One region of the Shewanella sp. SM20 genome, then DNA from elsewhere that is predicted to be linked to it. Evidence: riboswitches for the same ligand, from Rfam matches in the RefSeq annotation. Region 1 holds a riboswitch; the other holds the start of a gene.
What was found. Region 1 has a riboswitch for cyclic di-GMP ahead of gbpA (N-acetylglucosamine-binding protein GbpA). Riboswitches for the same ligand answer to the same signal wherever they lie in the genome.
Positions count from the first base shown of each region.

Region 2: another riboswitch for cyclic di-GMP. It lies ahead of L5M18_RS12245 (glycosyl hydrolase family 18 protein); the one in region 1 lies ahead of gbpA (N-acetylglucosamine-binding protein GbpA).

Region 1 covers NZ_JAKKRK010000003.1:133,568-137,787, reverse strand. The annotation lists gene katB (catalase KatB) at 1-1,002, shown strand, start outside; gene L5M18_RS02525 (TMEM165/GDT1 family protein) at 1,170-1,724, opposite strand; cyclic di-GMP riboswitch class I at 2,135-2,234, shown strand; gene gbpA (N-acetylglucosamine-binding protein GbpA) at 2,358-3,803, shown strand.
Region 2 covers NZ_JAKKRK010000026.1:13,899-18,118, forward strand. The annotation lists gene L5M18_RS12235 (aminopeptidase P family protein) at 1-871, opposite strand, end outside; gene L5M18_RS12240 (ROK family protein) at 1,265-2,050, shown strand; cyclic di-GMP riboswitch class I at 2,402-2,490, shown strand; gene L5M18_RS12245 (glycosyl hydrolase family 18 protein) at 2,604-4,220, shown strand, end outside.

The DNA of each region.
Region 1 (4,220 bases):
AATTTAAAAGATCCGCAGGCTATGTGGGACTTTTGGTCATTGAATCCTGAAGCTATGCATCAAGTAACCATTTTGATGTCGGATCGTGGTATTCCGGCAAACTACCGTCAAATGCACGGTTATGGTTCACACACTTTCTCGCTGTGGAATGCCAAGGGCGAGCGTTTCTGGGTGAAGTTCCACTTTAAATCGCAGCAAGGCGTGGTCAACTTAACCAATGAACAGGCTGATAAATTAAAAGGGATTGATCCCGATTCATCGCAGCGCGATATGGTGGTTGCGATTACTGATGGTAACTTCCCGCGTTGGACGGTTAATGTGCAGATTATGCCTGAGGCAGATGCCAATACTTACCATATCAATCCATTTGATTTAACTAAGGTTTGGCCGCATAGCGACTATCCATTAATTGAGATTGGTGTATTAGAGCTGAATCGTCTGCCACAAAACTACTTTGCTGAAGTTGAGCAAGTGGCATTAGCACCTAGTAATTTGGTCCCAGGCGTCGGGGCTTCACCAGACAAGATGTTACAAGCACGTTTATTTGCCTACGCCGATGCGCAGCGTTACCGCATTGGTGCTAACTACAACCAATTGCCAGTGAATTGCCCGCATGCCGCTAAGGCAAATCACCATCAACGTGCAGGTGCGATGGCGGGCACACAATGCCCTTACCATGGCAGCCAAACTGGTGCTGATGCTTCGGCAAACTATGGCCCGAACAGCACTGCTGATGCCTTGGTTGAGCCAGTAAACTTTAGCGAACCACCATTGCGTTTAGAAGGTGAAGCGGCGCGTTATAGTCGTTATAACCAAGACGATTATACCCAAGCGGGTAATTTGTATCGCATCTTCTCTGAAGCTGAGAAAGCGCGCCTAGTGGCAACAATTTCGGGTTCATTAAGTCAAGCGAGTTTAGATGTGCAGCAACGTATGGTGGCGCATTTTACTCAAGCCGATGCGGATTACGGACAACGTATTAAACTGGCATTAGGGTTATAAATTGCATTTCTAAGTCGACACTTTTTATTCTATTAAAGCCGTTGTAAGTAGAAAGGCCAGTGATGTTTATCACTGGCCTTTTTGTTTCCATACTTGAATATGATCAATGATCAATGATCAATGATCAATGATCAATGATCAATGATCAATGATCAATGATCAATGATCTAGAACAGTAGTGTTGCTACGCCTAAGAGTGCGAACAATACGGCGCAGCCACGGTGTATCCACAACATAGGTAATTTTTCGGCGCTGAAGTGGCCTGCGATTACTACGGGTACGTTAGCAAGCAGCATGCCTAAGGTTGTGCCTGCAACCACCATAGTTAATGAATCGTATTTTGCGGCTAATACCACAGTTGCGATTTGTGTTTTATCCCCCATTTCGGCGATAAAAAACAGGATAAAGGTGGCGAGAAAGGGGCCCATTTTATAGAAACGGCTCTCTTCTGCATCGACTTTATCGGGGATTAACACCCAAAGAGCGATTGCAAAGAAGGACGCAGCCACTAAATAACGTGCCAGATCTGGGCTTACCCAGTTAATCGCCCATTGGCCAATCCAAGCTGCGGCAAAATGGTTAAATAATGTCGACAGCAAAATACCTAAAATAATGGCGGTTTTATTTTTAAATCTTGCGGCGAGGATTAGTGCAAGTAATTGAGTTTTATCACCAATTTCGGCGATAGCAACCGTAAAGGTTGAGGCAAGTAGGGCTTCCAAGTGTGATCCTTTAGGGGTGGTTATGACATAAGCACAATAAACCGTCCACCCCTAGGTGCAGTCATTGTGCTCAGGTCTTGCTGGGCAAATCTATGATTTGCTGTGAACACCATGGCATGTTGCCAAGTATGTTGATGTTCACCCTAGATGACGATGGCTCGAAATCCAGTTAGCTACTCCCCCGAAGCGAGGTGGGCATTATACCTAGGTAAGATTTAGTTTCAAGCACGAGTTTATAACAGTAGGTACTGATAAATGTTTGACGGGTGTCAGAAAAATACCGATTCACATTCTGTAACCTAATGAATATAAATGAATTATTTTTTGACAACGTTGTCTTTTGTTGCTAATTTAGCCAAGTCATTTCTACTTGGTTACATACTGTTAACTCGTAGTGACTCAATGATAACGACTGTATTTGGCAAACTAATTGAAAAGTTAGGACGCAAAGCTTCCGGTCTAAGGTTGTAAATGGATTTTTTAGTGAACTAAGATAGCGGAGTTGCCGCAGAATTCGATTTCTGTGAAAGATAAACGACTGCTGTTTAATGCTGTTGTTTGCCCAAATACCACTTTTATATCTAAGCCTATCATTATGTTTAGGATGATAGGCAATCAATGGAGTGCATTAAAGTGGCAAATCCTACTGTTTTTTCCCCTATTTCTAAATTGAGTTTATTGGCCGCGGCAGTAATGGCGACGAATGCGTTTGTGAGTATCTCTGCGCAGGCGCACGGTTATGTTGTGGCACCTGAATCGCGTTCATATGCCTGTAAAACAGGTAAAAATGCCAATTGTGGTGCGGTGCAATGGGAGCCACAAAGTGTTGAGGGGCCATCGGGTTTTCCTGAATCAGGTCCTGCTGATGGCAAACTGGCGAGTGCTGGCAATGGTGCTTTTTCACCTTTGGATGAACAAAGCCCGAGCCGTTGGGCAAAGACGGATATTAAAGCGGGCTGGAATAAATTCAGTTGGCAGTTCACAGCAAATCATGTCACCCGTAATTGGCGTTACTATTTAACTCGCCAAGATTGGAACCCAAACCAAGCTTTGAGCCGAACGAGCTTTGACTTAGCTCCCTTTTGCGTAGTTGATGGTGGCATGGAACAGCCGCCTAAGTTAGTGACCCATGACTGTTACGTGCCAGAAGGTCGCAGTGGTTATCAAGTGATCTTGGCCGTGTGGGAAGTGGGAGATACGACGAATAGTTTCTACAATGCTATCGATGTGAACTTGGGCTCGGGTCCTGTTGTGCCGAGTGAATGGCAAGATGTGGGGGATATCAATCCGTCACTCAATCTAAAAGCAGGCGATAAAGTGATGACCCGGGTGTTTGACGCCAATGGTGAGCAAACGGCTAAGCAAACAGTCATTACCATTAGCGATGCGACTCAAGGTGATAAACAAAATTGGCCTTTCCTATTAGCAAGTGCGATTAATGCTCAGCAGTCCCAGTTAAAAGCGGGACAAAAAAATGCATCGGGTGTGATTGAGCCTGTGTATGGCAAAAATGACATTTTTACAGCGAAAAACTCAGGTATTGAGCGTGTCGAAGTCGGATTTGATTTAGCTCCTGCTCCGGGCAACAGCTTAGAAGTCACTTCACTTGCTGACGATTATCAAATTATCGATGGTGCGGCGAAGGTCAGCTTTGATGTAACCAGTAACGCTGAGATGCTAGTGTCAGCGTATTTGTTTAGCCATGATGGCACCGCGTCAGGTTTTGTGAGCCAAACTGTTAACAATACCAGCGCGAGCTTAGTGTTAGACGTCGTTGAGCCTAAAGCTGGGCATTATCATTTGCAGGTAAAAGCTGAGCCTAAACAAGGTGATGTTATTCAGCAGAACTTTGATCTCTTCTTAAAGGATCAAGCTCCTGCACCAGAAGCTGATTTTGTATTCCCAGCAGGCGTGAAAGGTTACGTTGCAGGTACTACAGTGTTACAGCCTAAAAATGGCAAAGTGTATCAATGTAAGCCATTCCCTTATAGCGGCTATTGCGTGCAGTGGTCGGCTTCTGCCACAGGATTTGAGCCAGGTGTTGGCGCTTCTTGGGCTATGGCGTGGACTGAGCTGTAAATTAACTTTTTGAGCTAACCTAGCTTCAAAAAGGTATCATTGGGCTTAAACATATCCGTGTGTTTAAGCCCTTTTTGTCTGCATCGGATGGAAAAAGACCGGCTTTATTTTGATTCGAGCCTAATACAAGATTACAGGTATTCTCAACAAAGGTAGCGATTTTGTTGGCTTGTATATTTTCGTTTATCACAGCACTATTAAGTTGTTACCGTACCGTTTGCTACCCTTCTTTGTTCACAACTGGCTTGCCCACTGGGTTTGGCTCTGTTAATGTCCCAAACTATCTATTTAATCGATGCTTATATCGGTACATTAATTTGGGCTATCACAATTGAAAGTCATGCCATTTTTCAATAATCGATTTAGTTAGCCTCAATGGCTACTGGGTTGAAACATTCAAAAGCTATTGGGGCCAAT
Region 2 (4,220 bases), on a different contig from region 1:
CAATTAATTTTGCTCCTGCCTCACGGGCAATGTTTTGTGCCCAAGCGTTAGCAGAGTTCGGATCGGCCAGCAGTTTTACGTCCTGCATGCTGGCGAGTGTATCTGCAAGAGATGCCTCGCTTTTAAAGCTGACGCCAGCACCAACATGCTCCTCAATGCCCCCTGGGAGTTTGCTTAAATCGGTGAAGAGCTGCATATCGCCATTGGCGTGGAGCAGAGCACTGCCGAGTACAACTGGTAGTCGCGGTACATCATTGCCGCGAATGTTGAGTAGCCAGCAGAAAGAATCTAAGGCGGCGATTAAGGCGACATCACCACCGGCTTTTTTTACTAATGCACCAATTTCAATGCGTTTTTGCAGGCTGGTTTTACCAGCACTCTCGTTGCTAAACAAAGTGATAGGAGCGTTCGACTGTGCTGGCCGATTCTGCCAATACAAATCGATGGGGTTTTGTTCAACTGCAACTAATTCGATTTGGGATTTATTTAAGGTTGCTTTGGCATTTTCATACCAAGCTAAGGTGTGTAAGCGCGCATCGAAACCAACGCGAGACCCTGCTGGTAGCGTGTCACATAACCACTCAATTTGTGGTGTATCGGTTAGGCTTTCATAACTGAAAAATGTGGCATCGACTTGTAAACGAACTTGAACCGTATAGCGGCCATCGGTAAATATTGCGGCTTTATCTTTCAATACGATAGCCATACCCGCCGAACCGGTAAAGTTGGTTGCCCAGTACAAACGTTCGTTATGTGCTGGCACATATTCGCCCAGATATTCGTCGGCACGGGGAATAATAAAAGCATCGAGATTCGCAGATGTTAATTCGTTACGAATAGCACCGAGACGGTTAGCGATTGATTGTGACATATGGGCTCCAATAGAGACTGGCATGCTATGCGAGTCGGTAGGCGAAGATCGCCTAAGGATGAGTAGGTTTATGTTGATTTGAGTTTTAACCGGCTCGGATTATCGCAAGTCTAGCGCGCTAGATGCAAGGGTAGCGAATAAAGGATTTTGTATACAATCGTGAATTTGTGCAGGTAAGACGCTTGAGGTTATGGGGTTTGTTGTTAATTTATTTATGTGATTTTGAGCATGAAAAGTGAATTAAATAAAAGGTTGGTCATGTTTTAATTAGGACTTGTTCCTTAAAAATTAGCAACTTAAGTTTTATTCAATCGCTAACATTTGGACCCTATGCTAACATTTGCCATCTCTACTCGGGGTCAGAGTGGGGCACATGTATCAGTGGAGTAAGCGATGCAAATACTAACAATAGATGTGGGCGGTACCAAAGCCCTGTTCGAACTTCAGCTCGCGGGACATACAGAACAATATAAAATCCCCACAGGTGAAGGTTTTAAAATTGAAGAGTTAAATAATCAAATCGCGGCGTTTGAACGTGATTATGATTTACAGCATTACCAATTAGCTATTGCCGTACCTGGACTGGTACAAAATAATCGTTTGGTTTCTTGTAAATCTTTACCTGGACTCAATGGATTGAGCTTCGATACAGTCAAAACCCAGGGTGAGCTTAAGTTTATCTGCAACGATATCGATGCGGGTATGCAAGCGACTTGTGATGCCAAATATGCCTGTGAGTTATTGGTCATGTGCGGCACTGGGATCGGTATGTCTATTGCCTTTAATGGACAAGTCTTTACGGGAGCGACGGGCGTGGCGGGGGAGTTGGGGCCTTGTCGCGTGATGACAGAATCTGGCGAGTTTAGTTTAGAGCAACTGGCCAGTGGCGATTCAGTGCGCAGCCGCAAAATCTCCACTCAGGATGATTTATATCGCGCGGGCAGTTATCTCGGCATGGGATTAGCGTGGGCGGTTAATTTATTTAATCCCAATCGAATTTGGCTTGCTGGCGGTATGATGAATAGCGCTCCTTACTACAAAGGCTGCCTCGAAAGCTTAAAGCAAATGGCATTGAGCGCGCCCTTAGCTGAGATGAAAATCAATCGTGTCGATGATATGGAAACCTTGGTTTGCCGCGGTTTATCTGTGATGCTCGCAAGGGACTATCCTCGTGCATAAGGATCATAAATAACCCCGCGCATAAAGATAATAAATGTTGCTCGACAATGGTTTGCGCCATGAATGTTTAGTGATTGAGTTTTAGCTGCATAAGCGACGTAAATTGTGAAATATAAAGCAGGACTTATGATGTCTTTGGCATATCGAGTCCTGTTTTTTTATTTTTAAAGTATTTAGATAATCCTCATTACCCAAAGTAAATATTAGCGATAGTTTAATTTGCATAATTCCTTTCTTATCAGATGACTAGTTCTATTTACGATTCTTGCCAATAACACAGTTGATAATATTTTGTTGCAATTTTATTGCGCTTACGCTTATGCTGATATTTGCAATGACAACGTTGTCATTGTGTGTAAAAGGCAAACCAGTTGAAAAACTGGGACGCAAAGCCTCCGGTCTAAGGGTTCGTCTGTACCTATGATAGCGGGGATACCACAGGTTTTTCTTCGTGCAGTTGTCAGTCGTTTTGCATGGTTTTAAGAGAGTGCTGTTTCCTGTCTACGCTTTGTTTGCCTTATTGATTCATATAAAAATTCAATAGGGATATCTCATGTTCAAGACTCAAATTTCAACATCAGCCTTGCTAGTGGCATCAGCACTGGCATCTACCGTGAGTGCCAGCGTTTTTGCAGCGGCGCCCGGTAAACCGACTTTAGGTTGGGGCGAAACTAAGTTCGCTATTATTGAAGTGAATCAAGCGGCTACTGCTTACAATCAATTAGTTACGGTGAAAGATGCCGCCGATGTCTCCGTCAGTTGGAACCTTTGGAGTGGCGATGTGGGCAATAGAGCCCAAGTGTTACTCAACGGCAATGTAGTTTGGGAAGGCCCATCTGGCGCGTCGGGAACCGCTAACTTTAAGGTGAACAAGGGCGGCCGTTATCAGATGCAAGTACAACTGTGTAACAGCGATGGCTGTACGGCGAGTGATGCTAAACAAATCCTCGTGGCTGATACCGACGGCAGCCATTTAGTACCACTCAATGCTCCCCTAAAAGAAAACAACCGTCCCTATGCGAATAAATCAGGCAAAGTGGTGGGAGGTTACTTTGTCGAATGGGGCGTATACGGCCGTAAATTTCCGGTCGATAAGATACCTGCGCAAAACTTAACCCATATTTTATATGGCTTTACCCCAATTTGTGGTGGTGATGGAATCAATGATAGCTTGAAAGAAATCGAAGGCAGTTTCGAAGCGTTGCAACGTGCCTGTAGTGGTCGTGGTGATTTTAAAGTTGCGATTCACGATCCTTGGGCGGCGATTCAAATACCGCAGGCGGGAGTGAGTGAGCATTCAGATCCTTACAAAGGTAACTTTGGTCAATTGATGGCACTTAAGCAAGCACATCCAGATTTGAAGATTTTACCTTCGGTTGGTGGTTGGACCCTCTCGGATCCCTTCTTTTTCTTCGGTGATAAAGCAAAGCGCGATATCTTTGTCGCTTCGGTGAAAGAGTTTCTACAGACCTGGAAATTCTTCGATGGCGTAGATATCGACTGGGAATTTCCAGGGGGGAATGGCGCTAACCCAAATTTAGGTAATGCCAATGACGGTGAAACCTATGTGACTCTGATGCGTGAACTGCGGGCGATGCTTGATGAACTAAGCGCCGAAACGGGTCGTACCTATGAGCTGACCTCAGCGATTAGCGCTGGTGACGATAAAATTCAAAAAGTCGATTATCAGGCTGCTCAGCAGTACATGGATTACATCTTCTTGATGAGTTACGACTTTAATGGTGGTTGGACTAATACTGAACTCGGCCATCAAACCAATCTGTATGAAGCGAGTTGGGATCCCAATACCCGTTACACCACAGCTAATGGCGTTAATGCGCTGTTAGGCCAAGGCGTGACCCCTGGGAAAATTGTGGTCGGTGCCGCTATGTATGGCCGCGGCTGGACAGGTGTCAATGGCTACAGTGGTAATAATCCTTTCACGGGGACGGCAACGGGCAAAGTAAAAGGTACTTGGGAAGCTGGTGTGGTAGATTATCGTCAGATAGCGAATGACTACATGGGAAGCGGTTGGACTTACAGCTATGACGAAACGGCCGAGGCGCCATCTTTGTTCAAGGCATCTACTGGCGATTTAATTACTTTCGATGATGCTCGTTCAGTTAAAGCCAAGGGGCAATATGTGCTTTCTAATCAACTTGGTGGGCTT